Regions from separate parts of the Paenibacillus sp. NPDC057886 genome, predicted to be linked through region 2. Evidence: predicted binding sites of a transcription regulator. Region 2 holds the regulator's gene; each other region holds the start of a gene.

Region 1 (10,698 bases), 230 kb from region 2:
TGGTTCCTATGTCCCATGTGATGTATACTGAGTTGTATCATCGAAGTTGAGTTATGCCTCTAAAATTTTAACTTTTTAGCGGCAGACGTTTTCTTTCAGACTTAAATATGTTATTATGAAATATACTAACTAAACGTAAGTTGAGTGATCTCTAAAGAGGTGATTAATGTGGAAGGCCAAGATTTGCGGATGTGTCCGCGCTTTGAGACGGCGTTTTCTTTTCTGGGTAAGCGCTGGAACGGTCTGATTATTCAAACGTTGATGAGTGGTTCGAAGCGATTCAAGGATATCTCCAACCTGATTCCATCGATGAGTGATAAGATGCTGTCGGAACGGATGAAGGATCTGGAGAGCGAAGGAATTCTGATCCGCCATGTCTATCCGGAGACGCCAGTTCGTATTGAATATGAACTGACAGAGAAAGGCAAGGCGCTACAGCCCGTTATGAATCAAATTCAAGACTGGGCAGAGCAGTGGGTTGATTAGTAACACCTTCCCCGGCTCAAACAAAGTGAACTGATGGGATAAAGGCTCTTGATTTCCAGTGGAAATCAGGAGTTTTTGTCTTAAGGGTTCTGCACATGTTGTCGTGAGTTGTAGTATAATTGTAAATAAAATGGCCGCAGGCGGCCGGAGCGAGGAGGCCACTTGTCATGAGAGAAGAAAGCTTATCCCGTGAAGTACGCTACGGCAAGCAAGATATTGCAGAACTTGAGAGCGCATCCATCCAGGTACATCTGATCTACAAAAAAGCTGCGGAGTTATTTAAACGAACTTCAAATTCCCCGTCGGTTAAGGATGATGTTACAGGAGCGAAGACTCATTCCACGAATAACAATGGTCAAGTAATGGCTCCGGCGGTACTGCAAAAATGGATTCAGACAGCAAGAGGCTGGAAATGTATTGGATGTGAACTGAGACAACCCGATTTCGGGGTTCAAGCCGAAGCCACCTTCCATGAAGAACGTGTGTATCTGGATGTGGGCGAAGGTCGTTTTGTCCAAGCGGAGATGCTGATTCAGGCGATTGTATGGTCACAGTATGAGAAGATCCGTCTGTTCGCACCTTGGCTGGGTGATGACACCTTCTACACTGTACAGGAGCTGGATGTGATTGCCCGTTATATTGTACCTACCTATTTCTCTGAACGGCCGCTGCATGAGCAGGGCAAGGCATCCAAGGTACACCATTCATCTGGTCAGATTCCGCTCTACCAGGAATATGTGGATGCACCTTCATTCTGTGTACAGGTGGATGGTGGATTACTTGAAGGGCGTTTGCTGACAGGCGTTTATGTGTCGGAGGAACAGTTCTTTGGGCTCAATCCATATCTGAAGGATGGAGACGGAGGCCGCACCTACATGCAGGCTTGTGTTCAGTAACCATGCTACTCAATAGACCTTAATGATAATTCGGAGCCAAAGGGCCTGCTTGCAGGCTCTTTGTGTTGTTGTACAAACCAGTTATGGACGCTGCTGGATGAAAAGTAACGGCATTGACACTTTTTTTGCATGAATTTTGTGCCATAATAAAGGTTATGGACAACAGGGTGAATGATTTTACGCAGGGTGGTGTTACCTACATGAAGAAGAGAATCCCCGGTTACATAGGTATATGTCTGCTTATTCTGGTTATATTAGCCGGGTGTAGCGAGACACAGCCTTCCGAACAGCCAATCGTCAAAGAGAACGAATCGCAAAATACTATTACTGTGGCAGTGGATGGCAGTACTTTTTTGCCTGACGCAACGAAGTCCATTAAGAGAGATTTTAGTGAAGGTCTGACGCTCAAGAAAGCACTATTGAACAGTGGACTTGTCGATTTTACGGCAGATGGCAAGCGGATCCAATCCGTTGGGGAAGTTTCGCTCGATTCCTCCCTTAGCTGGGCTGTCAAACTGAATGGCAAGGATATTGACCCGGAAAATTGGGACATGGAGCTTCATGTCAAAGATGAAGTGATCATATATGTAAAAGCCGCTGACAGTGGGGGAGACGATGTTGTTTACCAAACAACATTACTCAAGGTGAGCGGTGGAAATATTATGCCAAATCTCAATCGTCAATATGCCGGGGTGTATGTTCAGGAATGTACTGTGCGTGATGTATTGAAGTCCAGTGGGATTGTAAGAATGTCGGAGAACAACAAATTCGTTGTTTCCGTTGAAAATGTAATTCCCCGGATGAACCAACGCTGGATGATCATGGTGAATGACAAGGAACTGATGGAAAACGGTTTGGACATGAAGTTGAATCCACGTGATGCAGTAAAGCTCGAGTTGACTACTGTATCTTAAGCATAACAAAAGCCCAATCTTCGTCTCAGAAGATGGGCTTTTTTCATTTGTATATTAGGTGATTACAAGACGGGAAAACGTCAGATTCGGCAAATCTCGTTAGGACACAATTCGCAGTGGCAGATGCCCTGCAGCATGTGCAGATCCTTAATGACAATCATGCCGTTGTCGTATTCAATGGCGTCTTTTTTGCGCAGATCGCTTAACATGCGGTTGACACTTTCACGGGTCGCTCCAATCATGTTGGACAGATCCGTGTGCGTTATTTTTTTATGAATCATGACATGCTCTCCATGAGGCTCACCATAGGAATTGGACAAGCGAATTAGCGTGGAGCAGAGTGCGCCTGGTTTGCCATATAACATCAAATCACGGAATTTGGTCTGGGTTAACCGGTGGTGGATGCCCATCCATTTCATAAAGTCGATCGCAAAGTCACAATGTTGGCAGATCAGCATCTCCAGGTCTTTGTGCTCCAGTACACCGATCTCACTGTCCTCAAGCACTTCCGCAGAAAAGCTGTGTTTCGATCCGAAGAACGGATCAGCCTGACCAATCATATCACCGGATTGATACATGTACATGATCAGTTCCTTGCCTTCATCCGTGGATTTGGTGATCTGGGCACGACCCCGTTTCATATAATAAAGTTTGTCAGAGACATCTCCTTCCCAATACAGATGGGTTCCTTCCGGATAGGTTCTGTCCTTCATCGTTACGAGCAGATGGTTGAAATTCGCTTCCGAGAAACAGTTGGTATTTCCGCGTTTTTCCAGTACACTCAGTTGTTCTCTCATAAGTCTATCTCCCCTTTGTGTCCATCGGACGGCCTTCTGCAGCTTGGACTGGCCCCCGTGGTTCGCCGCAAACCGTTGCCGTCCTGATCAGGGTCATCTCTCGGCCGGGAAGGACGGTACAAATTGCGGTGGTTCAATTTTTAAGTTCAGTATATACCTTATCTTGCCGTTTGAGGGGCATGGAAAGGGGGCAAAAATGGCGAAATTTCAAACATTGTGATTAAATTCACTTTATAAAGGGGAGGATGAATCTGACAGCCCTATAGTTTTAATAGGAAGACTAAATGGCTAAGTGAGGGACACTAAAAAACTTAAATTAAATTTGTTATACTTTGTGAAAAAAATCACATAATTAACCCATTCCCCATGGTACGATGTGAATGTAAAGAAGAGAGACAAACCAATACGAACCTTTAGGAGGATGAGGGAGATGGCTGTAAAGAACGAAGTCGCCCCAGTAAAAGAACCGACAGCAGGTCAGTATATTCAAACGTTAATTGACAAAGCGAATAAAGCACATGCAGCATTCATGTCCATGGATCAGAAACAGATTGACCGCATCGTGCAAGCGATGGCGCTGGCAGGTCTGGACAAACATATGATGCTCGCCAAAATGGCCGTGGAAGAAACAGGCCGGGGTGTGTATGAGGATAAAATCACCAAAAATATATTTGCAACAGAATATGTGTATCATAGCATCAAATATGACAAAACAGTAGGGGTTATTGAAGATAACGAATACGAAAGCTTCCAGAAAATTGCGGAGCCTGTCGGCATCATCATGGGGATTACCCCGGTAACGAACCCGACATCCACCACGATGTTCAAAGCACTGATTTCCATCAAAACGCGTAACCCGATCATCTTCGGTTTCCACCCATCTGCACAGAACTGTAGCCGGGAAGCGGCTAGAATTCTAATGGAAGCTGCAGTGAAGCATGGTGCTCCAGCGGATTGTATCCAGTGGATTGATGATCCTTCCATGGATCGTACAAACGCGCTGATGAATCATAATGATGTGGCGCTCATTCTGGCAACAGGCGGATCAGGCATGGTACGGGCCGCATACAGCTGTGGTAAACCGGCACTGGGCGTAGGGCCGGGTAACGTTCCTTGCTTTATTGAGAAAAGTGCAGATATCAACCAAGCGGTAACGGATCTGATTTTATCCAAATCGTTTGATAACGGCATGATCTGTGCTTCCGAGCAATCAGTCATCATCGAAGAACCGATCTTCGATCAGGTGAAAAAGAAAATGATCGCTAACGGTTGTTACTTCGTCAACAAGGATGAGGCTGCGAAACTGACCGCAGGTGCGATTAACGCTGAGAAATGTGCGGTGAACCCAGCGATTGTTGGTCAATCTGCAGTCAGCATTGCGCAAATGTGCGGGATCGAGGTTCCTGCTGGCACCAAAATTCTCGTAGCCGAGATTGAAGGGGTGGGCACGAAGTTCCCATTGTCAGCTGAGAAACTGAGTCCGGTACTGGCTTGTTACAAAGTGAAAACGGCAGCTGAAGGGATTGAGCGTGCAGCAGAAGTGGTTGCTTTTGGCGGCATGGGTCACTCCTCCGTTATTCATTCGACGAACGAAGAAGTCATTGGCAAATTCGCAGATCGTCTGCAAACCGGACGGATTATCGTGAATTCACCATCCACACACGGCGCCATCGGTGACATCTACAATACCAACATGCCGTCTCTGACATTGGGCTGCGGATCGTATGGACGGAACTCGACTTCTTCCAACGTAACCGCTGTGAACTTAATCAACGTGAAAAGGGTGGCTCGCCGTACCGTGAATATGCAGTGGTTCAAAGTGCCGAACAAAGTCTATTTCGAAAAAGGTGCAACACAGTATCTTGCCAAAATGCCGGACATCACACGTGTAGCCATTATTACGGATGCCATGATGGTCAAACTCGGTTATGTGGAAAAAGTAGAGCACTATCTGCGTCAACGTCAAATGCCGGTAGCCATTGAAGTGTTCTCTGATGTAGAACCCGATCCATCCACAACAACGGTAGACCGCGGTACGGAAATGATGCGCCGCTTCCAGCCAGACTGCATTATCGCACTCGGCGGGGGATCACCGATGGATGCTGCCAAAGCGATGTGGTTGTTCTATGAATATCCAGACACAGACTTTAACGACTTGAAGCAAAAATTCATGGATATCCGCAAACGGATCTACAAATATCCACGTCTCGGCGTGAAAGCGAAATTCGTAGCCATCCCGACAACTTCGGGCACAGGTTCGGAAGTAACATCGTTTGCGGTTATCACGGACAAAAATCAAGGGAATACCAAATATCCGTTGGCAGACTACGAGTTAACACCAGATGTAGCCATCGTAGACCCAGAATTCGTATACTCTCTGCCTAAAACCGCTGTTGCGGATACAGGTATGGACGTATTGACTCACGCCATTGAAGCATATGTATCCGTCATGGCGAATGATTACACGGATGGACTCGCGATCAAAGCGATCCAGCTGGTATTCCAATATCTTGAGCAATCGGCGCTGCAAGGTGACAAACTGGCTCGTGAGAAAATGCATAATGCTTCGACGATTGCAGGTATGGCTTTTGCCAACGCGTTCTTGGGCATTAACCACAGCTTGGCACACAAATGGGGCGGTCAGTACCACACCGCACATGGACGTACCAATGCGATCCTGATGCCACACGTCATTCGCTACAATGCGAAAAAACCGACCAAATTTGCATCGTTCCCGAAATATTCGCACTTTGTGGGAGATGAGCGTTATGCCGAAATTGCCCGCATTCTGGGATTGCCTGCTCGTACGACAGAAGAAGGGGTGACCAGCCTCATCAATGCCATTCGCAAACTGAACAAAACATTGGGTATTGAAGAGTCGTTCCAGGAAATCGGATTCGATGCCAAAGACTTTGAAGCACATGTGGATTATCTGGCAGACCGTGCATTCGAGGACCAATGTACAACAGCCAATCCAAAACTGCCGCTGGTGACTGAACTGGCAGATGTATACCGCAACGCTTTCTACGGCAAGTTTGAATAACAATTAAAGCAACAGCAGGATTTAGGCAGATATAGTCAGGGTTCCCCGTAAGGGGAGCCCCGATTGCCGTCTTTTTTGTAAAAAAAGGTATAACGGAATCCTTGCAGTAGCCGTTTGAACCAGGTTTTCACACCATAACGGAGAGGGTAGAAAAAACTGAAGAAGCGAAGCGTTCGCTTTCAAGCACGATTTTAACCTTCTATGCTATATAGTTTGAACCATACATGTACACGATAACGTAGAGGAGAGAAAAAACCTGAAGAAGCGATAGCGCTCGCCTTTATCCCCGGATTTTACCTTTTTAAAAGGGAATCAAAAAAATCTGGGGGTAACAGCGATCGGAAGGTTGTTCTATCCTTGGAGTGGCCAGTGTACATATCCTTTCTTTTAAATTTTATTGTTCGATCGGGGAAATCGGGTTTGAACATTGATCGGAAGTTGTTCTGCCCGCGTAGTGGCTAAGTGTGAATAATTTAGGGTTCAACTTGACACAGCACAGGTGGAGTGAGGATGGTCACAAACTTTGTGATAAAAATCACAGATGATGAAAGAGCCAAGACGTATACTGAAAATGTAAGAAAAACATTCATCCGCGGTTCCGGTTCCCAAGTAGAGAGAACATGTTCCGGCTTACATGTGAAATTTATCACATTAATCGCGGCTCTGGGCACAGATGAGACGAGTGAAGCATCCTGTCATGTGTCCGGAAATCCAAATTTGTGGAGGGATTACTATGTCGGTGATCGAAAAAGATGTCAAACAACAAACAGGCTGGAGAAACTTTACCAAAGGAACATGGACGAAATCCGTAGATGTGAATGATTTTCTGGCACACAACTTATCTCCTTACTATGGCGACGAAGCATTTCTTGCAGGTGCAACTCAGAATACGAAAGAGTTATGGGATATCGTATCCGATCTGACCAAAAAAGAGCGCGATAACGGCGGGGTACTCGATGTTGACGTAAATACGCCAGCGACGATTGTTTCTCACCAACCAGGTTATCTGGATAAATCCAAAGAACAGATTGTTGGTGTTCAAACGGATGCTCCATTCAAACGTTCCATTCAGCCATTCGGTGGAATTCGCATGATGATTGATGCTTGTGAAGCTTATGGTTTTGAAATGCCTCAAGGCGTCATTGATATATTTACGAACATCCGTAAAACACATAACCAGGGCGTATTTGATGCTTATACATCCGAAATGCGTGCAGCACGTAAAGCAGGGATTATAACCGGTCTGCCGGATGCTTACGGCCGCGGCCGGATCATCGGTGACTATCGCCGGGTAGCTCTCTATGGCGTGGACTTCCTGATTCGAAATAAAAAAGGCGAACTGAATGCACTTGAAGTTGACGTAATTGATGAAGATGTCATTCGCCTGCGTGAAGAACTGTCCGAGCAGATTCGTGCATTGCAAGAATTGAAACAACTGGGTGAAATGCATGGTTTCGATATTTCCTTGCCAGCCACAACCGCAAAAGAAGCGTTCCAATGGCTCTACTTCGGTTATCTGGCTGCAATCAAAGAGCAAAATGGTGCGGCGATGTCGCTTGGACGTGTATCTTCTTTCCTTGATATTTACATGGAACGTGATCTGCAAGAAGGCTTGCTAACTGAAGAACAGGCTCAGGAATTGGTTGACCATTTTGTTATGAAACTGCGGATCGTCAAATTCCTGCGTACGCCGGATTATAATGAATTGTTCAGTGGAGACCCAACATGGGTAACTGAATCCATCGGTGGCATGTCCGTGAATGGAGAAACCCGTGTTACGAAAAACAGCTTCCGTTTCCTGCACACCCTGAACAATCTGGGTCCTGCACCTGAGCCGAACCTGACGGTACTTTGGTCCACCAAGCTTCCGGAAGCGTTCAAACAATACTGTACAAAAGTATCCATCGAAACGAGCTCCATCCAGTATGAAAATGATGATCTGATGCGTCCGATCTACGGAGACGATTACGGGATTGCTTGTTGCGTATCTGCGATGAAGATCGGGAAACAAATGCAGTTCTTCGGCGCTCGTGCCAACCTCGCAAAAGCATTACTGTATGCAATCAACGGCGGTCGTGACGAGAAATCGGGTGCACAAGTTGGACCTGAATATCCGGCGATCACAAGCGAAGTACTGGATTACAATGAAGTGATGAAACGTTTCAAACCGATGATGGAATGGCTTGCGAAACTGTATATGAACTCACTCAACGTCATTCACTACATGCATGACAAATACAGCTACGAGCGTATTGAAATGGCCCTGCATGACCGTGACATCGTTCGTACGATGGCTTGCGGTATTGCCGGCCTCTCGGTTGCAGCAGACTCCCTGAGTGCAATCAAGTATGCGAAAGTTAAACCGATCCGCAACGAACAAGGCATCGCAATTGATTTTGAAATTGAAGGGGATTTCCCTTGTTACGGTAACAATGAGGACAGTGTTGACAGCATCGCAGTTGAACTGGTGGAAAGCTTCATGGGCATGATTCGCAAACACAAAGCGTATCGTAATGCGATCCCAACACAGTCTGTGCTGACGATCACATCCAACGTGGTGTACGGCAAGAAAACAGGTACAACACCGGATGGCCGTAAAGCAGGCGAACCGTTTGCACCAGGAGCGAACCCAATGCATGGTCGGGATAAAAAAGGTGCACTGGCATCCCTTGGCTCAGTAGCCAAACTGCCGTACGAACACAGCCTTGACGGGATCTCTAACACATTCTCCATCGTGCCTAAAGCACTCGGAAAAGAGTCAGACACACGCAAATCCAATCTGGTTGCCATGATGGACGGTTACTTTGGTCAAGGGGCACACCATCTGAACGTGAACGTATTTGATCGTCAGCAGTTAATTGACGCGATGGATCACCCGGAAAACTATCCGCAGCTGACTGTACGGGTATCCGGTTACGCGGTTAACTTCATCAAACTGACACGTGAGCAACAACTCGATGTCATTAACCGGACCTTCCACGGTTCGATGTAACTCGGACTTAACTCAACAGTTCAAAGGTGCAGAATCTCCATACTAACGCACAGCGGATGCGATACAGAAAGGAAGAGGCAGCATGGTTAATGGACATATTCATTCACTCGAAACTTTCGGGACGGTTGACGGCCCAGGCATCCGCTTCGTGCTTTTTATGCAGGGATGTCTGCTCAAATGCCAGTATTGTCACAATCCGGATACATGGGCACTGGATGGTGGCAGGGAAATGAGCGTAGAGGAGGTATTGGCTGAAATCGAGCCGTACTTGTCCTACTATCGCAGTTCCGGCGGAGGACTTACGGTATCCGGCGGGGAGCCAACATTACAGGCTCATTTTGTAGCCGAAGTTTTCAAAGAAGCGAAACGTCGCTGGGGATTGCATACTACGCTGGACAGCAATGGGTTCAATGAACCGGATCGAATTCATGATTTGTTGGATAACACGGACCTTGTTTTGCTAGATCTGAAGCACATCAATGATGAGAAACATATCAAGCTGACAGGCAAATCCAACGAGAGAACATTGCGCACCGCACAGTGGTTATCGGAACAGGGACGAAAAATGTGGATTCGTCACGTGTATGTGCCGGGGATTCACAATGAGGAAGAAGACTTGCTCAATCTGGGACGGTTTATTGGAACGCTAAATGGAGTCGAGAAGTTCGAAATCCTGCCTTATCATCAGATGGGTATCTACAAATGGCAGGCGCTGGGGAAAGCTTATCCGCTCGATGGTGTTCCTTCTCCGAGTGATGAGGAAGTAGAGCGGGCGTATCGCCTGATTGAACAAGGTCGTGCGGAGACAGCGGGCATGGCTTGCTCTAATCAGTAACAACAGTTATATACCAACCAAGCAGTCTTTGCGAACATGTTTCGCAGGGGCTGTTTTTTTTTGCTGTTATCCATTGTAAATACAAGATTATTTGTCCAGTGAAGGATTTTATCCCTCCATTGATGAATTGTCATCCTTACGATGTAAGCTACAACTTTTTATAATCAGAGTGTAAAGCCAAATGCTCAATATCTTGAGGGGGGTCATACGAATGAAAAAAGGAATGACATTACTGCTTTCATTATTGCTTATCACATCATGGACATTGGCAGGTTGTTCGAGCTCAACTAACGAACCGCAACAGGGAGCAGGCAATGCGCCCGCAGAGACAAGCAAGGAACCGGTTGAGATGCTTCTCCGTCACACTCAGGTGGGTGCCGACAAACAAAAAAGGCTGGCCATTCTGCAGGACGTTGTGGCCAAAGTGGAGAGCGAAGTACCCAACCTGACCTTTACACTGGATGGAGTTGAATCCGATGTAAACCGTAAGGAGAAACTTCGTGGAGAGATGGCAGCAGGCAATCCGCCGGATATCTTCGAATTGTTCGGTAGCCCGGACTCCAAAGTATATGCCAAAGAAGGCATGTTGTTGGATCTCACGCCAATCTTGCAAGAGCTGGGCATTCAGGACCAATTTTCATCGCTTGAACCATTCACCTATGAAGGTAAAGTGTACGGACTGCCTATTGGCGGATCGGGTGAAGGATTCTTCTACAATAAAGAGTACTTTACGCA
Region 2 (10,698 bases):
GAACAGCGCGGATGATCTCCGCACGAATGACCATAATCGCACGTTGTTTTGTCGAACGCAGCCACAGATGGCGATGATCCATCAGGAAGTCTACCCCATGCTCTTTCGGAGTGATTGGATAGTTTTCAGTCAGATGGATAATTTCCACGCCAGTAACCGTCATCTCATAACCAGACGCACTACGTGGTTCTTCGCGGATAATACCTGTTACATACAATGAACTTTCTTGAGTCAAGCTCTTCGCAGCATTCCAGATATCTTCGCTGACTTCACTCTTAACCACTACCCCTTGAATATATCCGGTTCCATCACGCAGTTGCAAAAATTGAATTTTGCCGCTGGAACGTTTGTTGTTAATCCAGGCGCCGATCTTAACAGTCTCGCCCACATGCTCACTCACATTACGAATTACACAATCCGTACTCATGCCCATATCTCTCCTTGGAATCCTGAATTTGAAAATGCAGCGGGCAGGCATATGCCTGTCCCCTGCACTTCCTTGTCATGCTATATTCACTTTACAATTAGATTACAGAGAATTCAATACGATTCGGTGTGTATCTCTTGCAATCACCAATTCTTCGTTCGTAGGAACTACGAGAACGTCCACTTTGGAATTCGCTGTTGTGATGCGGCGTGGTTCCCCAGAGCGAATTGCATTCAGCGCTTCATCCAGTTCAACACCCAGGTACGTGAGTTGCTCACATACTTTTTGGCGAAGAACAACGGAGTTTTCACCTACACCAGCCGTAAATACGATCACGTCTACACCGTTCATTGCTGCTGCATAAGAACCGATGTATTTACGCAAACGATATTCGTACATCTCGAATGCAAGCGTGGAGTTAGCATCGCCAGCCTCCATACCTTCCGTGATTTCACGCATGTCGCTGCTGATGCCAGAGATTGCAAGAAGTCCACTATGTTTGTTTAACATGGAGTTTACTTCGCTCACGCTCAGTTCTTCCTTGTTCATAACATAAGGTACAATTGCCGGATCCAGGTCACCACTACGTGTTCCCATCATCAATCCTTCGAGTGGAGTCATGCCCATGGACGTGTCCACGGATACGCCGCCCTGTACAGCCGTTACGCTACCACCATTACCAACGTGGCATGTGATGATCTTCAGATCTTCCAATGGACGATCCAGATATTCAGCTGCTGCCTTGCTTACGTAATCATGGGAAGTACCATGTGCTCCATAACGACGTACTTTATACTTTTTGTAAAGCACACGTGGAATGGCGTACAGATATGCTTTTTCCGGCATCGTTTGATGGAAAGCCGTATCAAAGACCATTACCTGTGGTACCCCTGGCATATTGGATTCAGCCGCACGAATACCCATCATTGCTGCAGGGTTATGCAGTGGAGCCAGATCGAACAGACGGCGAATTTCTGCTTTGGAAGCATCATCAACCAATGCTGATTCTTTAAATGCTTCACCACCGTGAACCACACGATGTCCAACAGCCTGAATTTCATCAACGGAACCAAGCACACCGTTTTCTTTGTCTGTCAGGATGTCAATAACTTTACGAATCGCTGTAGTATGTTCGAGAATTTCGCTAACTTCCGTAACATCCTCACGGCCCGTTGGTTTGTGCGTCAGAATGGAAGAGTCCATGCCGATCCGCTCTACCAGACCTTTTGCCAATACGGATTCATCCGTCATGTTATACAATTGATATTTGAGCGAGGAACTCCCCGCATTAATTACGAGTACTTTCACAGCCGGTCACCATCCTTGTCGTACTTGAAGAATCCTTCGCCTGTTTTGACACCCAGGTGTCCTGCACGCACCATTTTCTTCAGGACTGTAGAAGGACGATATTTCAATTCACCGAATTCACGGAACATTCTTTCGAGTGCAGCTTCTACCGAATCCAATCCGAAACGGTCTGCCATCTCAAGCGGTCCGTGCTGGAAATTGTATCCGATACGCATAGCGTCATCAATATCTTCAGCGGAAGCGACACCTTCCTGCAGTACATGCAGCGCTTCGTTGATCAGAAGACAGATCAGTCTGGACGTAACAAATCCAGGCGATTCATAGATCATAACGCCTTTTTTGTCCGCGACTTCTTCCACAAAACGTCTAGTTTCTGCAAATGTGGTATCAGATGTTTTCAGACCACGAATAATCTCTACAAGATCAACCCGGGAAACCGGGTGAATAAAGTGCATACCAATAACACGCTCTGGGTATTTGGTCGAGCTTGCAAGCTCAGTCAAACTCAGCGTGGATGTATTACTTGCAAGAATTACATTGCTTGGGCAAACTTGGTCAAGTTGGCTAAATACCGCTTTTTTCGCGTCAAGATCTTCAGAAATAGTCTCAATAACCATATCGCAAGTTCCGAGTTCAGCCAAATGAGCAACTTTGGTAATACGGGAGAGAATCAATTTCTTCTCAGCCTTCGTAATGGCCCATTTCTCCAGTTGTTTATCGAGGTTAGCCTCAATCATGTTGTATGCATGATCCAGCTTCTCCGTTGTATGCTCCACCAGAAGCACATCAAGTCCTTTGGCTGCAAGCATCTGGGAAATACCTTGCCCCATCGTGCCGCCGCCGACAACTCCTATCTTTTTGAAAAACATGGTTCTGCTCCATCCTTTCGGTCTCTATTTCTCTATTGTACCCTGTTCGCCGAAAATTACAAATTTCGACCCAACATATAATAATATCTTAGCACGACTGAAATGTAAAAAAAAATAACCGACATAAATAAATTATGCCGGTAGAAGGGCGCTGTCACGAAATTGACAACGAAATTGATCGCCAGACAACACTTCTTCCCTGAGCAACGTGTCGAGGGAATTGTCGAAAATTGTCCGCTGTTCTTCGAGCAATCGTTTGGTCTGTTCCATCAGGTCTTGCAGGATCAATTTGTTCTCCCGCATCAATTCTTCCGTAGTTACCATATCCATGTTAACAATACCCAACGTTGTGAGTCCGGAAGCCATCATCGTCTGTACCACATTTGTTGCTTGTTCAAAGTCATTGCGTGATCCTGTACTGCGTCCACCGTAATACATTTCCTCCGCTGCTGCACCTCCGAGGGCAATCATGATCTGCTCTTCCAGGAAGCGCTTCGTGTACAGAAATTGCTCTTGTTGCGGGTTATGACGTACATATCCCAAGGCCTGTCCACGAGGGCTAAGAGCAACCTGACTTACACTGCCAGGACGAACCAGTTCAGCCATGATGGCATGTCCCAATTCATGAATAGCGACTCTTTTCTTCTCTTCCACGCTCGATTCGCGGTCTGTCTTCTCACCCATCATTACTTTATCAATCGCAAGGGACAGATGACGCTGTTCAATGTTGAGCAGCCCGTCTCTCATCGCGTAAATTGCAGCTTCGTTCATCACGCTTTCCAGCTGTGCCCCAGAGAATCCATAAGATTCTTCTGCTGTCTTCTCAAGGCTGACCCCTTCCATAAGAGGCTTATTGATTGCATGCAGCTCCAGTATGTGCTTTCTGCCTTTCTTATCCGGCAAGTCTACCTGAATATGACGGTCAAAACGTCCTGGACGTGTCAATGCGCTGTCGAGCATTTCTTTTCGGTTCGTAGCAGCGATCACGAGTATGCGCGGTGTGTCGGAAGAGTATATGCCATCCATTTCCGTCAACAGCTGATTCAGCGTCTGATCATATTCACGCTGTTGTCCACCTTCCCGTTTTCCACCGATCACATCAATTTCATCGATAAATATAATGGCATTTTCCTTATTTTCTTTAGCGGCACGTGTTCTTGCATCACGGAACAAATCCCGTATTCTGCCTGCACCTACACCAACATACATCTCAACAAACTCACTGCCTGAAGCAGCTACAAAAACAGAATCCGTATAATGAGCAGCAGCTTTGGCCATCAAGGTTTTACCTGTTCCTGGAGGGCCAGTGAGCAGAATACCTTTCAAAGGACGGATACCAAATTTCTGAATTTCCTCATGCCGAATGAGAAAATCAAGCGCTTCCCTCAGTTCCTGCTTGGCACTTTCCTGACCACCGATTTCTTCAAAAGTCAGCTTGGAAGGTCCTTTTTTCTTGCGTTTTCGTTCCTGACCTGCTCCAACCGTAATTCCACCACGCATTTGCATCATGAGCAGCAGAGCTCCCACAAGCATTGCAGCGATCAGAACGGGAATCATGTTTACACCGATAAAAGCAAGAAAGATAATCAATACGGGTACAAATCCAATGGCAATTTCTTTCGTCCATTTAGGCATTAGGCCACACTCCTATCTGACCGGGCACACGCGGCAAAATAATAAACTTGCTGGCATCTCCATCTCTGAGACTGACATAAACATTATTGTCATCCATGGCTGTATTTACCTTGATCCCATTTGTAGCCATTTTAGATAAGGTCGGTGTAATCTCGGTGTATTGCTTGTTCTCCATCGCCTGAGCTACGGTAAACATGGCACTTCCCCACCAGCTCTCTAGCGCTTCGTTGGAATGATCCACGACATCCAGTTTCAACGAACGAGTGCCAATCAAGGTCTGTCCTTCTTTGTGAATATATTGTACCAACCTGCCCAGATCAACATCCGGTTGCAAATCGAGTTTCAACTGTACATCATTGCGGTTAATAGTTAATTGAACATCATTGACTCCATCGTACTGGGTAACCATCTTTTCAATTGGGCTTTGCACAGCCACATGACGATACACAAACCAACCTCCAAACAACACAACGGCTGAAATGACGGCAGTCAGAGCAATAGGCAATACTTTTATCTTCAAGTGAGTTACCCCTCCTAAATTTTGTCCCATCCTATAACTTGTAGGCAAGAATATGAATATGGTACGTAATGTCCTGTGATGTGCCTAACAGGATTTATTTGTGCATGATGTATCCTTGAATACATATTTGAGTATATCACATCGTATATACAATATCTAAGGCGAAAATATGAATAAATTATTAATTTTAACTATTCAAATCCAAAACGATCAAGAAAATACGTCAAAGAACCGGTCCAGTCGGGTTTCCGTCTGCCGGTTCTTTAATGTATTCTTTTCAAACAATAATACGTCTGCTCATGCTAGCTATTCGGAATCGTATAGACCAGGTCAACCTGTTCCCCGTTACTGAAGCGGTAAAACCGATAATAGTTGTGAGTATCATCGTTATAATACACTTGCCATACATAGATTCCATTCACAACGCCTGGCATGATTCGCTTGATCTCCCCACCTGGAACTTCAGAGCTGAACCGATTTCGAATCTGCGCTTCATTCATGCCGTTCTTCAACAGTTCACCGTGCACCGCATTGGTTCCCGTCACAGGTTTGTTATTCTCATCAAACTTAATCCATACCATGACATCCTGGTTATCCTTATCTTTGCCGATCAGGGTCCAGTATATGTTGTCTCCGCCGTCTTTCTGCCCCCAGACATACTTACGCAGCTCTTCGTGGGACGTAATCCCCAGCTGTTCCTGGGCTGCCTGTATGGCCAACGCCTCTTCCTTGCGTTGATCCTGGGTAACATAGACATAATAACGCTGAAGTCCAAACAGAATCAGAACCAGGAGCAGCAGCGAAATCCATATCCACTTCTTTTTTTTCTTCAAAAGCCGAACTTCCTTTCCCTATGACGTTGCTGTCCTTGTAATTAACGGGCAAGCAGACTGTCAAATGCCAGTTGAGACTCACGCAGAATACGCTCTTCATCCATTGTAAGACATTCGCCATGTTTAACCACTTGTTTTCCATCCACCCACACATGCTCCACATCTTTGGCCGATGCCGAGTAGACCGTATGGGAAATCAGATCCGTATGCGGATAGAAATGGGCTTGCTCGATGTTCAACGCGATGAAGTCAGCCTTCATGCCTGCTTGCAATGCGCCTGCATTGTTCAGGAATATGGATTTGGCACCATACGAAGTTCCAAGCAGAAGCGCTTCCCCTGCCGGCACTGCGGTAGGGTCACCAGACACACCTTTGTGAATCAACGCAGCCAGTCTCATTTCTTCAAACATATCCAGGTTATTGTTACTTGCTGGTCCGTCTGTTCCCAGGGACACGGTCACGCCTGCTTTCAGCAGATCAGGTACACGTGCAACACCCGAAGCCAATTTCAGGTTACTGCCTGGATTGTGGGAAACTGCTACATCATGCCGTGCGAGAATTTCAATCTCCTCATCATTCAGATGTACCGCATGCGCAACCAGAGATGGACGGGAGAAAAATCCTAGCTTCTCCAGATGTGCGACCGGACGCAGTCCGTAATCAGCCACATTCTGCTCCACTTCGCGAAGCGTCTCAGACATATGTGTATGCAAAGGCAGATTCAGGTCATGAGCAACCTGTACCAGCTTCTCTATGTAATCCGGAGGGCAAGTGTAAGGCGCGTGTGGGGAGATTACGGTTGTAATTCTTCCGTCTGCTTGTCCATTCCATTGACGGGCAAATGCTGCGGATTCTTCCAGCTTGCGCAGTTGTTCTTCTTCTGAACAAAGTCCGATTACCCCACGTGCCAGAGCAGCCCGAACGCCGGATTGTTCCACCACTTTCGCTACCTGATCCATATGATCATACATATCCAGGAAAGCTGTTGTTCCGCCCTTCAACATTTCAAGCACGGATAGGGATGTGCCCCAATATACGTCCTCAGACGTCATTTTGGCTTCCATTGGCCACATTTTCTCCTGCAACCATACTTGTAACGCCAGATCGTCTCCGTGGCCTCTCAGAAGCGACATGGCCGCGTGACCATGCGTATTGATCAGACCCGGCAAGAAGAACAGTCCTTTTCCGTCCACCTTTGTCAGACTTTCGTCTCCTTCCGGCAAAGTCTCACCAATATGCACAATCTTGTCATTCTCGACAACCATAAAACCTTGAACCACGTTCCACTCCGTACCCTCACTCACGGCAAATTTGCCGTTGTGAATTACCCATCTATTTGTCGTCATCTTCCTCGTCGTCCTTTCCATTCTCCAAGTAATAAGCCAGGCTAAGCAGATCCGTCGTAAAATCGGCATGATGAATGCGAATATGCGGCGGGGTCTTCAGGATCGTTGGCGCAAAATTCAGGATTGCTTCAATTCCTGACTCAATCAGCTGATCTGCAACATTTTGGGCTTCCGTATCCGGAACCGTGATAATACCTATACGAATGTTATCCTTTTTGACCGAATCCGTTAATTCATTCATCGGCTGCACCGTCAGACTGTTGATTTGGCTCCCAATCTTCGGACCGTAGGCATCAAATACAGCGACGATCTTCATGTTGTCTTTGAGGTAGGCATTGTAATTGGACAAGGCATGTCCCAAATTACCTGCTCCGACAAGAGCCACATTAATCTGCTGGTCTATTTTCAAAATATGACGGATTTTCTCGATGAGATATGAAACGTCATACCCGATCCCTTTACGACCAAAGTCACCAAAGTAAGCCAAGTCTTTACGAATCTGGGCCGGATTCAAATCCAGCCTCAGTCCAAGTTCTTGTGAAGAAACCGTATTGACTTCGCGCTGATGCAATTCATTCAAATAACGCAAGTAAACAGGCAATCTACGCACCACGGCTTCCGAAATTTTATCTGATTTCATATATTGCTCCCCCTTACCAAGGCCACGATAGATAGATGAAAAGATGAGCATCCTGTCTAAAACGATGCAAAATGATTAGTAAATCAAACAGGATGCTCCTTGTTATATATTGGATAATTGCTTAAATTACTTATTTAATGGCTTTACTAGCATATCCATGAAACGAATGGAGGATATTACTCAATTTTACCGCCAATCAGTAGCGTCTTGCAATAATGCAAGCTACAGAGGGTATCTGTTATTGTTGTTCTTCGGTCGGTCTCTCGAGCCATTCCGAAATGCGTGGAACCATCTGCTCTGTGAGCATGTGCTCCATCTTGGGACCAGGTAATGAATATAAAAAGTACTTGCCATAATACGCTTCAATAACGCGTGTATCGTATACAATCACAATGCCTCTGTCTTTGCCTGTACGAACCAGTCTGCCAAATCCCTGTTTGAAACGTATGACGGCTTGTGGCACTGACAGCTTCATAAACGGGTTTTTCTTCTGCTGCTGCAAAAGCTCGCTCTTCGCTTCGACTAATGGATGATTCGGTGGCTGAAACGGCAGTCTGACAATCGCAAGACAGGTCAGAGCCTCTCCAGGAATGTCCACCCCTTCCCAGAAGCTGCTTGTGCCAAGAAGCACCGTCGCTTTTGCATCCTGGAAGCGCCGTGTAAGCTTGGAACGGCTGCCGCTGTCCACCCCTTGCCCCAGCAAAGAGATATCATTGCCTGACAAGGCCTCCTTGAGCGGGTCATAGACCTGGCGCAGCATGCGGTAGGAAGTGAACAACACCATCATGCGTCCACGAGTCGCGATAGCCGTTTCCGCGAGCGAGTGCACGAGCATATCCACAAAGTGGGCATCGCCTACACTGCCCTTCACGCTTGGGAAATCACGCGGAATGACGAGCAGAGCCTGTTCGCGATAATTGAACGGTGACGGTAGCATAGACGTTAACAGACGGTTATTCTCGGCAGCTTCCTGCAAGCCCAGCTGTTCGATCATGAATTGAAATGACTTGTCAACGGAGAGCGTAGCCGATGTAAGCACAACGCTTTTCTTTTTATCAAAGAACATATCCTTCAATTGTGCACTGACATCGACAGGAACAGCATAGAGTTGCAGTGATTTACTGCGGAACTGGCCGCTAGCCTCCATCCAGTACACGGTATTGGCATCATCCATCCGCATGAAGAAACGCAGATTATCCTTGATCGTTGCCAAATCCTTGAGCAGACCTGAAATATCCGTAATCAGACTATCGGACTGATAATCATCCTGATCTTCTTTCACTTCAAGCAGCAGCTTGTCGCCTTTACGAATCAAATCGCCTAGGGTTACATAGATTTGGTTCTCAACATCCTGCAATTCCTGCCATTTGGCTGGTTTTTGCGAAGGCTTCAGTCGAAGAGAGAATTGTCCTGTCTCGCCTGGAGAAGCATCGCTGCGTTCAGGCAGCAGGCCAAACAAGGTATCGCTTAGTCGATCCCATATCTCCTTGACTTCGACCGCAAGCGGGAACATCTGATCAATCATGGAGCCCCACTGTACCGAATTTTCATGACCCGACAATTGAGAACGAAGCATAGGCAGTTGGCCATTACGGCTATCTTTAAACAGTCGGGTCAGTGTATGAACCAACGTGAAATATTTCATATGAAGACCAAGATGTTTACCTGCTACATCCTCCAGATGATGTGCTTCATCGATGACGAGACTTTCGTAGGCCGGCAGCAATTGATGTGCTGCTTTGACATCCGTAAACAATTTCGAATGATTCGTAATGACGATATCGGACAGCCCGGCTTCATGTTTGGCCCGATGATAGAAACATTTGCGGAACCAAGGACAGGAGCGTCCAAGACAGGATTCAGACTCGCTCTGTACCGTCTCCCAGAAGTCTCCTCCACGCCCGCTTAGATTAAGCTCCTCGTCGTCTCCAGTCTCCGTCTGAGTAAGCCAGACAATCATCTGAGCCGCTGTAAAATAATCCTCTTTGGGTGTAGCAAATTCACGTTTATTGATTTTATGCTCAAACTTACGCAGACACAGATAGTGCCCACGTCCTTTGAACACCGCTGCCTTGAACGGAAACGGAACCACTTGGGTCAGCATAGGAATATCCCGCTCTCTCAATTGCTCCTGCAGGTTGATGGTATGTGTGCTGACCATGACTTTCTGTTCCTGTTTCACACTTTCATAGATGGCAGGCAGCAAATAACCAAGTGATTTGCCTGTACCTGTTCCAGCTTCAATCAATAGATGTTTCTCTTCATCCAAAGCTTGTCGTACACTGCTGAACATCTGAGTTTGCGCCTCACGCTCCTCATAATGGTCCAGTGTCTCCTTCAGGTTATCTCTAACCTGATCCATAAACTGCTCAAAACTTACACCTTCCAGCGGATTACCCTCACGCTCATCACGAGGTGAGCCTATATCGGTCCAGTCACTCACGTTCAGGGCGAGCTGGCGGTAATACGTATGACCATCCAGATCCTGAATTGGCTCTGCTTCCTTCTCAGTACGCATTCCGTCGAAGAACCAACCCAAGTCACTGTCTTCCGGGGCAAACAGGTCACTGAGGCGCTGAATCGTGATCAGAGGCAATGCACGCAGCTCATCTAGACACTTCAGCAAGACAAAAGCTGTCGCAAGTGCATCACTGTCAGCCTGATGAGGGCGGTCATGCTGAAATCCGAATTCTGAAGACACATAACCGAGTTGATAAGAGCCCAGTGACGGAAACGTGATCTTCAGGAAATCAATCGTATCCAGAATCCGTCCGGTAAACGGCAGGTAACCGCAGCGATCGAGTGCATTTTGAAGAAAATGAAAATCAAAAGCAACGTTGTGCCCAACAAGAACAACATCGTCAAGCAGCGGAACCATCTCCATCATCATCTCTTCCAATGAGGGAGCATCCGCCACATCTTCATCAGTAATACCGGTTAACCCCGTAATAAACGGAGGAATCGGTACACCTGGGTTCACATAAGAACTATATATTTGAGTTATGCTGTAGTCATGATCTATGATGGCAAGTCCGGCCTGTATAATCTCACCGTCGGACTGCGTGCCGGTTGTTTCGAAATCCAATACGGCAAATTTCATTGCAATGTACGGTCCCTTCC
Region 3 (10,698 bases), on a different contig from region 2:
TGGGAGCAAAAAATGATGTTTTCTCCGACAGTGTCAGCAGTCCCATACCCATTCGTTCTCTTGTGCCATACTCCAGCAGGGAGGCAGCCGTAGACACAGCCAGTTCAAAGGCCTCACCATGTTCATAGCTGCCTGACAGCGCATCCAGCACCAGAATCGTTTTCGGAACCGACTCATGTTCAAATTCCTTGGATTTCCACGTTCCCGTTTTTGCGGTTGCATTCCAGTGAATACGTGAAAGGCGATCCCCGTAAACATAGTCACGCACGCCGTTAATCTGGGTCGTTTCCCTGCGCGAGCGAGTCAAAGCCGTCTGTGGACCGGATAACCGTGATTTGCGATCATACAGCTGCCAATACGGAATAAATACCGTCCGCGGCAACACCCGGAATTCCCCTTTGGCTTTGAACGTTCCCCGATGCTCGATCAGACCAAAGATGTCCTCGCTGGCACATTCCGTTTCTGAAAAGACATACTTTCCCCGCTCCAGCGGTGGGGTCTGAAATGACAATTCACCATACCCTCGCATGCTCGGAATGAGGCTTTCTTTGAAAGACCAGGATTCGCCGTTGTGCCGATGCAGCATCTCGCGCACAACTACATAAGGAAGTGGCAAAAATCCCGGGATGTTCAGACTTAACTTCACCTGTACCTGATCACCCGAATGCAGCAGCTCTTCATGATCCTGGCCGGAAGAGAGCTTGCGCACGCCATGAGTACGCCGTACACCGCTAAAACCAGCAATCGCAAGGTAAATACAAAGCAGAGTCACCATCGACAGCAACATCAGGGAGGTCTTCCCGCCCTGGAACAAAACATAAGCCAAACAGCACAACCACACCGCCGCGATGCTCCATACGCGGGGGTGGCGTATTCCCCTTCTGACTGTACTCAAAAGCGGCTTCATCAATTATTGCCCCATGGAGACGGGCACACGAACCTGCTGAAGTACGGAATTTAATACAGCCTCGGAGCTCATGCTGTCCAGTCTCGATTCGGGACGCAGCACAATCCGATGGGAGATGACATAAGGTGCCATCGTTTTCACGTCATCCGGAAGCACGTAGTCACGTTCCTGCAAAAAGGCAAAAGCCTTCACGGCCATCATAAATGAAATGGCTGCCCGCGGGCTGGCGCCCAGCAATACGGATGGGTGGGAGCGAGTTTTGCGAACCACATCAAGCAGATAATCCATGACCGGATCACCGATGAATACTTCCTTGATTTCCTGCTGAATGGCTGATATCTGATCCATATGGGTTACGGATTCAAGCCGATCAACAGGCTGACCCGACTGGTGCTGCTTCAGCAACGTTTTCTCGATATCCTTGTCCGGATAACCCAGACTTATTTTCAACATAAACCGGTCCAGCTGCGCTTCCGGCAATGTGTACGTTCCTTCAAAATCAATTGGATTCTGGGTTGCACAGAGCATAAATGGATGAGGCAGATCATACGTATCTCCATCTACCGTTACACTGCGCTCTTCCATGACTTCCAGCAAAGCGGACTGCGTTTTCGTTGTTGCCCGGTTAATCTCGTCTGCCAGCAAAATGTTGGTCATCACCGGACCGGGACGGAAGTAAAAACGCTCATCACGCGGATGGAAAACGGATACCCCTGTGATGTCACTTGGCAAAATATCAGGATTACATTGAATGCGGCGGTACTCTCCGCGCATGGATTTCGATAACGCTTTAACCAACTGCGTCTTGCCTGTTCCAGGTACGTCTTCAATCAGAACGTGTCCGCCTGCAAGCAAAGCTGTGAGCAAAAGTTGAATTTCAAAGGATTTCCCCATTATGCATGATTCCAGATTAGAACGAACTGCTGATATGATTTGGATCGACTCTTTGCGCACAGGCATGTGGTCTAACCTCCTAAAAAAGCATACAGATTTCCTTTTATTGTACATGATCCAAGAGCGCGAGTACACTCGAAGGAACTCATAATTTGTTTCCAGCCGTCAGATTCACCGCAGTTATCGCATGATTACGACAAAAAGAGGCCCGGATAGAAGTTATCCGAAGCCTCTGCTGATTCCATATATAATGGCTGGCTCTGCCATGATCTGTTACCCTTTGGGCCGAACCACCAATGCCGCGAGAAAAGAAAAGATAATCGCTGAGGAAATACCCGCCGCGGTCAAATCGAATATCCCCGTAATGACACCGATCCATCCCTCTTTTTCCAGTTCCGTCAATGCCCCGTGCACGAGGGAGTTACCAAAACTGGTAATCGGAATGGAAGCTCCTGCTCCTGCAAATTTGACGAGTGGATCATACAGCCCGAACGCATCCGCAACCGCACCAGCCACAACAAGTGTACTCATCGTATGTGCAGGAGTCAGTTTGACACCATCCATCAGAAGCTGTCCCACAACACATATCAAACCGCCAACAATAAATGCCCATAAAAACTGCATCCTTTATCCCTCCTTTTCTATGGCTACGGCATGCGCAATACAAGGAATGCTCTCGCCTTGCTGGTACGAAAGTGGAGACAACAATGCACCGGTAGCGACCACCAATACCTTATTGAGTTCACCCTTTTGCATCCGGTTCAAAATGTGACCGTAGGTCACGGTCGCTGAACATCCGCAGCCACTTCCTCCAGCCACAACCTGAGGCTGCTTTTCCAGGTTATATATCATCAGGCCACAATCATTGAAGACAGTTTGTTCCATTGGAACACCCTCTTTATGCAAAAGCTCCTTAACGATGGGCAATCCCACCGAAGCCAGATCCCCAGTCACAATGAGATCATAATAACCGGGTTCCAAGCCTGTATCCCGGAAATGCGAAACAATGGTATCCGCTGCCGCAGGAGCCATCGCAGCCCCCATGTTAAACGGATCTTTAATGCCCATATCCATAATTCGGCCAATTGTCGCTTTGGTGACTACCGGGCCCTGACCCGTACGGGATATCACACTACACCCCGAACCCGTAACGGTATACTGGGCATATGGCGGCTTCTGGGAACCATACTCTGTTGGATAACGAAATTGCTTTTCCACCGTACAGTTGTGACTCACCGTACCTGCCAGTACATAATCCCCTGCACCCGAATCCACAATGAGTGAGGCTAAAGCCAACGTTTCCATAGAAGTTGAACAAGCACCAAATACCCCCAGATAAGGTACACCCAGCTTACGGGCCGAAAAGGAACTACTGATAATCTGGTTCATCAGATCCCCGCCAACAAAGAACTGAAGCTCTTCCTTCGTAATATTGGCATTGATCAACGCCATCTGGGAGGCCTGTTCGAGAAGCTTGCGCTCTGCCTTTTCCCAAGTCTTCTCCCCAATCTCCAAATTGTCATATACATAATCGAAATCAGATGCCAGAGGCCCTTGGCCTTCATCCGGCCCTACGACTGCCGACCTGCCGATAATGCGTGGACGGTTCTCAAATTGCCAGGTTTGTTGGCCCAAGCGTTTCATAGATGTCCACCTCCGAAGCCGAGAATGGCGTATACGATCCCCACGATAAAGGCAGCAACGACACCAAACACGATGACTGAGCCTGCCAATTTGAACATGTTGGCACCAACTCCAAGCACCAGTCCCTCGGCACGATGCTCCAGTGCTGCCGAGCACATCGAGTTCGCAAATCCGGTGACAGGTACAGCCGTCCCTGCACCAGCCCATTGCGCCATTTTATCGTAGACACCGAGACAAGTCAGGATGACTGAAATGAGGATCATGACCGCAACGGTTGGACTGGCAGCTTCCTTTGATGTCATGTCAAACCCGGCCATAAACGCTTCCTGAATAGCCTGTCCAATGACGCAAATCAATCCGCCGACGAGGAATGCCTTAATACAGTTCGCCCAGATTGGACGGGCAGGCTCATGTTTTTTGGCGACTTTTTTATATTCCTGTTCACTGATGGACAGGGATGATGATGATTTTTTTCCGCTACCCTTAGTTTGAGCTGGCAAGATACAGAACCTCCCTTGTAATGAAAATGAGCCAACAGATGTGACTGCATGTACTGTGTGTAATCCTGTATTCATTGTTTGTTAAGGTTGGGAAAGTTATGTATCCGGCGAAAGACAGCATTTGTTTCCAGCACGTTGAAGCAGCTGAATCAGATGAGTCGCTCAGCGCCGGATCAGAGGTCTGGTGAAAATTTATAAATAAAGCAGAATGATCACGAGCAAAATAAAAAGGACGATACATAGCATGGTTTCATTGCCTTCATCGGGTGGCCTCATCTATTGTCCCAGCTCCTTCCTGTTGTCAGGCAAGTGAAATGAGGGGCTCATGGAATACAGGTTAAGCCAAACGGTTCCTCACTCTATGCATATTCAATGAAGCTGCTTGGCGACTGTGTTTGGTGCGGATTGAATGACCCGATGAATCATCAAACGAGCAAGCAATTATGCCTGAGATACGTGACATAACCATGGACAATTACTTGCGCAAGGTTCATACTGTAGTGTGACCAGTGGTTAAATAAAACGTTCTTCCCTTCCGAAGAACAACAGTCCGGCAGCCGTTCTGCTGAGACCATATCTACATACAAGCAGAGGAGTTGTCGACACATGAATCAAAAAACGTTGGAAATGTTTCGTACGTTAACGGAATTCCCTTCCGTTTCCGGGTTTGAACGCGAGCTTCGCGGATGGATGAAAGAACAAATGTCTCCTTATACGGATGAATTTGTCCAGGATCGCCTGGGCAGTCTTTTTGGTGTATTGCGAGGAGAGGCGTCCGGACCCAAAGTCATGGTTGCAGGTCACTTCGACGAAGTTGGCTTCATGACCACAGGCATTACGGAAACAGGCATGATCAAGTTCCGTCCGCTCGGTGGATGGTGGAGTCAGGCTGTGCTGTCTCAACGTCTGGAACTCATCACTCCGGAACGCCGGATTACAGGGGTTGTCGGTTCAACACCTACGCATTTACTGGATGAATCCCAGCGCAATAAACCGGTTGATCTTAACCATATGTACTTGGATATTGGTGCGGACAACCGTGCAGAAGCAGAATCTTGGGGCATTCACCCAGGCATGCAGATCGTACCGATCTGTGAATTCACACCGATGGCCAATCCGAAGAAAATTATGGCAAAAGCCTGGGATAACCGTTACGGGGTAGGACTTGCACTTGAGCTGGTTGAAGCATTGCATAAGGATAAATTGCCAAACACCCTCTATTGCGGTGCAACAGTCCAAGAAGAATTGGGACTCCGTGGTGCACGCACGGCTGCCAATCTGATTGAACCGGATATTTTCTTTGCACTGGACTGCAGTGCCGCGAATGATATGACAGGAGACAAACAATCATTCGGACATATTGGACAAGGCGCTTTACTGCGTATCTTCGACCCGGGCATGTTCACCCATCGCGGTATTGTTGAATATGTTCAGGACACAGCATCATCCAATCAAATCAAAATGCAATATTTCATCTCTCCTGGTGGTACGGATGCCGGAGCGGTTCATTTGAGCGGCATCGGTGTACCTTCCACGGTAATTGGCATCTGCGCCCGTTACATTCATACCTCTTCTTCCATTATTCATACGGATGACTATGATGCTGCAAAAGAGTTGCTCGTAAAACTGGTGAAGGGTCTGGACCACACAACCATGAATACCATTATTGAAAATGCTTAGGCATTAATCTTACGCAGGTTACCGAGATCCCCCTAACCTTTTGGTTCAGGGGATCTCTTTTTATTTTATAAACTAGATTAATAGTCAGAACATTTATAGAAAAACAACATAATATACGATAAAGGAACAATTCTGAACAGCGGGGGATCTGTGATGGCAGTAGGAAAAAACAGAAAATCAAATAAATCATCCAACAAAACAAATGCTGCAAACGCCCTGCTCAACGGAAACCTAAACGGAAAAAAACTGGAATTTATCGTTGCAGCATTACTAGTAAGCGGAAAATTAAGAGTAGATAATGTTACGTTATTTCGAGAAGCAACATTGGTTGTCGCTTTAACCGGAAAATATAAAACCCTGCAAAATCTCACACCAACCAATACAGATAAACTTGTGGAATTTCTGAACCAGAATGGGGATATGACGTTGGATGATGTTATGAAAGCATTTCAGCAAAAAATGAATTCCTAGATATCATGAAATGAGGTAGGGATAATGTCTGACTTTGACGGAACTGGCTTCGCCGAGCTGTTGATTGTTGTGATCCTTGTCGTTTTGTTTGTGTTTGGCTCTACGGATATTGAAGGGCTGTCGAGTACGCCGACACAAACCTGAAACAGGCCAAACCCGCTTTACATTGCAGAGGCATTACATGAACAAGAATGGCATAACCGGAAACGCCAGTCCTTAAATCCAGGACTGGCCGTTTGGTGTTACAAAAATAAGGGGGAGAACGCAATCCAGGCTAGAATAAGAGCCAGCACAATGCAAACATTTTCCACAACGGCCCCATGTTTGGTGCCTGTACTCATGAGATTGATCCTTATACGCCACTTGAGTGGTGGCAATGGACGAATGCCGCGATTCGTTAACGAATCAGCCAATAGATGCATGACATAGGCTGTACCTCCCGCTACCCAGATCTCTGGCCCCTGCAGATGAGTTGTACTGTAGAGCAATCCAGCCCATACCGCGGTCCCATATAATGTGTGGGTTAACCCTCTGTGGGTTAACGTGGTACACAGCATTAACAGACTGCCCGCAATTAGATTCCATGGTGCGAATGCATGGCCATAGAATACAAGTCCCAATCCGATCGCAAACATCAACACTTTGCGCAGGGAACGGGACGGCAGGAAAGATACCATAGCAATCAGAATAGCAAGCAGCAGATTCCATGGTTTCGCCTGAACATAGAAGTACACAAATACGGCGACAGGCAGCAGGATTGTCTGTAAGAGCCGAATGAGGCTGTTCGGCAATGCCTTGGATACCAGTAGCGAATTAGGCTCATCAATGTCCGGCAGCAGCGAGCCGATCAGGGCCACGGTAACCGCAGGGGCAGTAACGGGCATGCCGGCCAATTGCAAAACAGAGAGGGATACAGTGGTCCCGATAATCAGGTGGGATCTTCCCATCATGGTGCAAAAACTTCCTTTCGAAGAAATAGGGAACATAAACGTCCACTCCAGATATTACAACGAAAACAATATAAGAACAATAGTTCGCATTCCTTATTTCATTTATATTTATACCTGTTTCCATCCTTATTTACATTTATATTTATGAAGAGATAAAAAATAGATTCCCTGACAGGGATCACACTTTAAATTTGTGATGCCTCTATCGCTATTAGTGAAATTAATCACATTAAATGTCAGCGTTGAACGGTATGATTCAAATATAAACCACTAAAAATGATGGTAATGTAAAGTGTCCATTTAAGGAGGCATACACAAATGAACGGAAATAAGGAAAAACTGGTTATCGTCGGTAACGGTATGGCAGGCATCAGTACTGTTGAACAAATCTTAAAATTGAGCTCGCGGTTTGACATTACTGTCTTTGGCACAGAGCCCTATCCCAATTACAACCGGATTATGCTGTCCTATGTATTAGAAGGCAGCAAAACAATTGATGATATTGTGCTCAATGATCTGCACTGGTATGAAGATTATGGTATCACTCTTCATACGGAGACAACCGTATCCAGAATTGATTCCGAGACCCATGAAGTCGTAACTGCGGAGGGCGCACGTTTCCCTTATGACAAACTCATCATCGCTACGGGCTCCCGTTCCTTCATTCTTCCCGTACCGGGTCATGACAAACTAGGGGTCGTTGGATTCAGGGATATAGCAGATTGTAACGTCATGCTGGAAGCCGCGAAACAATATAAAAAAGCCGCTGTCATTGGAGGAGGTCTTCTCGGCCTCGAAGCTGCCAAAGGCTTGGTACAGCTCGGCATGGAAGTCACAGTCGTGCATCTGATGGAGGATCTGATGGAACGCCAGCTCGACCCGCAGGCGTCCGCGATGTTAAAAGCCGAACTTGAGCGACAGGGCATCCGGTTCAAGATGGGCGCACAAACCGCAGAGCTTCTCGGTGGCGAACGGGTAGAAGGTATTCGTTTTGCGGACGATTCTGTGTTGAACACCGATTTTGTTGTCATGGCGGTAGGCATCAAACCCAATACGGGTGTAGCTCGTGAAAGTGGCATAGAAGTTAACCGAGGCATTGTGGTAGATGACTATATGCAAACTTCACTGGATAATGTATATTCCGTCGGAGAATGTACCGAACATCGCGGTGTATGCTACGGCCTCGTTGCCCCACTATTTGAACAGGGCATGATTCTGGCCAAACATATATGCGGTGTTGAGACAGCTCCTTATGAAGGTTCAGTGGTATCCACGAAATTGAAAATTTCGGGCGTAGACGTCTTTTCGACCGGTGAATTTATCGACAGTCCTGAACATACGGTCATTGCACATAAGGACGACTGGAAACGCACATACAAAAAAATTCTGCTTCGGGATAATATTATGGTTGGCGCTGTACTCTTTGGTGATATTACGGATTCTGCCGAATTACAGAAATTGATCAAACAACAGGCTGAAATGACAGATGAACTGTATGCTTCACTGATGGGTACAGGCTGTGGTGGGCATAAAAAAGCCGCATCCGTGGAAACCATGGCAGAAGACGAAATTGTCTGTGGATGTAACGGGGTAACCAAAGGAACCATTGTCGATGCCATCACGAATGAGGGATTGACCAGCGTAGACGAAATCAAAGCCTGTACGGGTGCAACCCGCTCCTGCGGCGGCTGCAAACCGGTTGTTGAACAGATTTTGCAATATGTGCTTGGAGACAACTTTACAGCGGGTGCCAAACAGGGAATCTGCGGTTGCACCTCCCTCAGCCGGGATGAGATCGTAGCCGAGATTAGACAAAAAGGATTGCAAACGACCAAAGAGGTCATGCATGTCCTGGGTTGGAGCCAACCCGAAGGGTGTTCCAAATGTCGCCCGGCAATTAACTATTACCTTGGCATGATTGCACCAGATACCCATGTGGATGAAAAGGAATCCCGTTTTGTCAATGAACGCATGAACGCCAATATTCAAAAAGACGGTACTTATACAGTTGTACCGCGCATGTATGGCGGAGTCACCACTCCGGAAGACCTGAAACGAATAGCCGACATTTCGGTCAAATACGATGTAAAAGCCGTCAAAGTGACTGGAGGTCAGCGGCTGGACCTGATTGGAGTCAAAAAAGAAGATCTGCCCAAAGTCTGGGCTGAATTGGATATGCCTTCAGGCTATGCATACGCCAAATCGCTGCGTACAGTCAAAACATGTGTCGGCTCACAATTTTGCCGCTTTGGCACGCAGGATTCCATGGCGATGGGCGCTCTACTGGAGCGCAAGTTCGAACGTCTGGATCTGCCTGCCAAGTTCAAATATGCCGTGAACGGTTGTCCTCGTAACTGTGCGGAGTCTTGTACGAAAGATATCGGTATCGTCGGCAATGACGGCGGCTGGGAAATATTTATTGGAGGCAACGGTGGCATCAAGGCCAGACTGGCTGACTCCCTGTGCAAGGTGAAGACCGATGAAGAATTAGTTGAGCTTTGTGGAGCGATCATGCAGCATTATCGGGAGACAGCCAACTACCTGGAGCGGACTTCCGAATGGGTGGAACGTGTGGGTCTGGAACAGATTCGAGCCGTTGTTGTCGATGACGTGAAAGAGCGTAAGTCGCTTATGAAACGAATCGAATTCGCTCTTGAGCAAGTAGAGGATCCTTGGAAAAAAGCACTGCGTAACGAGGAAGGCCAGAACAAACTTTTCCATGGCATAGAAGTTTCTGCTCGGCCATAGTCCCCTGTCTCGGCCATTATGATATATCTTTGATTCTGTAACGTAATCTGAAAATGAAGGAGAGGTTTATATGACAACACAGCAATCTGCCATCTACTATCCTGCGGGAGAGATCGAAGAATTCCTGCCGCAGATTGGCAGGGTGGTTGAGATTAAAGACCACGAACTGGCTGTATTTCGTACCTCGGATGGCACCATCTTCGCCGCAGAAAATAGAAATCCTCATCCCAAGGGTGGACCGCTGGCGGAAGGGATTGTCTCCGGGTATTATCTGTACGATCCACTGTATGATTGGAAAATTGACCTGAACACAGGTCTTGTTCAGGCCCCCGATCAGGGACAAGTGCAAGTGTATCCCGTGAAGATCGAGAACGGGCAGGTCTGGATCGCTTTATAGCTATGTAAAATGTTCACTGTCAACGACAGATGCACCATAATGGGGGAAATCGTCATGTATACATCAAATGTTGAAGGAATTATTGAAGCAGCGGTTAAAAAACGAGATCAAATGAACGCAAGCCTGCCACGTTACATGGTTGCGGCTTTAATGGCTGGCGCATATGTAGGCCTTGGCATCATTCTGATATTCAGTATCGGTGCCCCACTACTTGCTGCTCAGTCCCCACTGCAAATGATGCTGATGGGCATGTCTTTTGGACTCGCCCTCACACTCGTCATCTTTGCCGGATCGGAGCTATTTACAGGTAACAATATGTTCTTTACAATGAGCACACTAGCTGGCCGGACTACTGTTCGGGATACACTCAAAAACTGGGGACTTGTCTTCCTTGGCAACCTGATCGGTGCCGTTCTGCTCAGTCTGCTCATTGTGGGCAGCGGTCTCTTCAAGACGGCGACACCGGAACATCTGCTGTTTGTCGTTTCTGCCAAAAAGATGGCCGCT

What was found. Region 2 encodes Rex, which represses fermentation and respiration genes when NADH is low (regulators of the CRP and FNR family bind a similar motif). Its sites were predicted from a motif close to TTGTGAAATATTTCACAA; they were not measured.
Region 1: adhE (bifunctional acetaldehyde-CoA/alcohol dehydrogenase) is a predicted target of Rex. The motif match lies at 3,426-3,443, and genes of this name have one in related genera.
Region 3: nirB (nitrite reductase large subunit NirB) is a predicted target of Rex. The motif match lies at 7,259-7,276, and genes of this name have one in related genera.

What each region holds. Positions count from the first base shown of each region.
Region 1 is NZ_JBHVMZ010000004.1:631,563-642,260, reverse strand. Features, by position in the region: gene ACFVQB_RS17210 (winged helix-turn-helix transcriptional regulator) at 190-486, shown strand; gene ACFVQB_RS17205 (hypothetical protein) at 654-1,382, shown strand; gene ACFVQB_RS17200 (hypothetical protein) at 1,583-2,296, shown strand; gene ACFVQB_RS17195 (Crp/Fnr family transcriptional regulator) at 2,377-3,093, opposite strand; gene adhE (bifunctional acetaldehyde-CoA/alcohol dehydrogenase) at 3,524-6,136, shown strand; gene pflB (formate C-acetyltransferase) at 6,870-9,128, shown strand; gene pflA (pyruvate formate-lyase-activating protein) at 9,211-9,963, shown strand; gene ACFVQB_RS17175 (extracellular solute-binding protein) at 10,175-10,698, shown strand, end outside.
Region 2 is NZ_JBHVMZ010000004.1:401,747-412,444, forward strand. Features, by position in the region: gene asnS (asparagine--tRNA ligase) at 1-427, opposite strand, end outside; gene ACFVQB_RS16020 (acetate/propionate family kinase) at 530-1,735, opposite strand; gene ACFVQB_RS16025 (3-hydroxyacyl-CoA dehydrogenase family protein) at 1,732-2,604, opposite strand; gene ACFVQB_RS16030 (AAA family ATPase) at 2,737-4,239, opposite strand; gene ACFVQB_RS16035 (hypothetical protein) at 4,232-4,759, opposite strand; gene ACFVQB_RS16040 (cell wall elongation regulator TseB-like domain-containing protein) at 5,062-5,592, opposite strand; gene ACFVQB_RS16045 (amidohydrolase) at 5,634-6,938, opposite strand; gene ACFVQB_RS16050 (redox-sensing transcriptional repressor Rex) at 6,925-7,578, opposite strand; gene dinG (ATP-dependent DNA helicase DinG) at 7,817-10,678, opposite strand.
Region 3 is NZ_JBHVMZ010000006.1:248,889-259,586, reverse strand. Features, by position in the region: gene ACFVQB_RS21345 (DUF58 domain-containing protein) at 1-907, opposite strand, end outside; gene ACFVQB_RS21340 (AAA family ATPase) at 911-1,867, opposite strand; gene spoVAE (stage V sporulation protein AE) at 2,075-2,425, opposite strand; gene spoVAD (stage V sporulation protein AD) at 2,429-3,445, opposite strand; gene spoVAC (stage V sporulation protein AC) at 3,442-3,945, opposite strand; gene ACFVQB_RS21320 (M42 family metallopeptidase) at 4,552-5,625, shown strand; gene ACFVQB_RS21315 (hypothetical protein) at 5,779-6,096, shown strand; gene ACFVQB_RS21310 (metal-dependent hydrolase) at 6,339-7,046, opposite strand; gene nirB (nitrite reductase large subunit NirB) at 7,365-9,794, shown strand; gene nirD (nitrite reductase small subunit NirD) at 9,865-10,191, shown strand; gene ACFVQB_RS21295 (formate/nitrite transporter family protein) at 10,246-10,698, shown strand, end outside.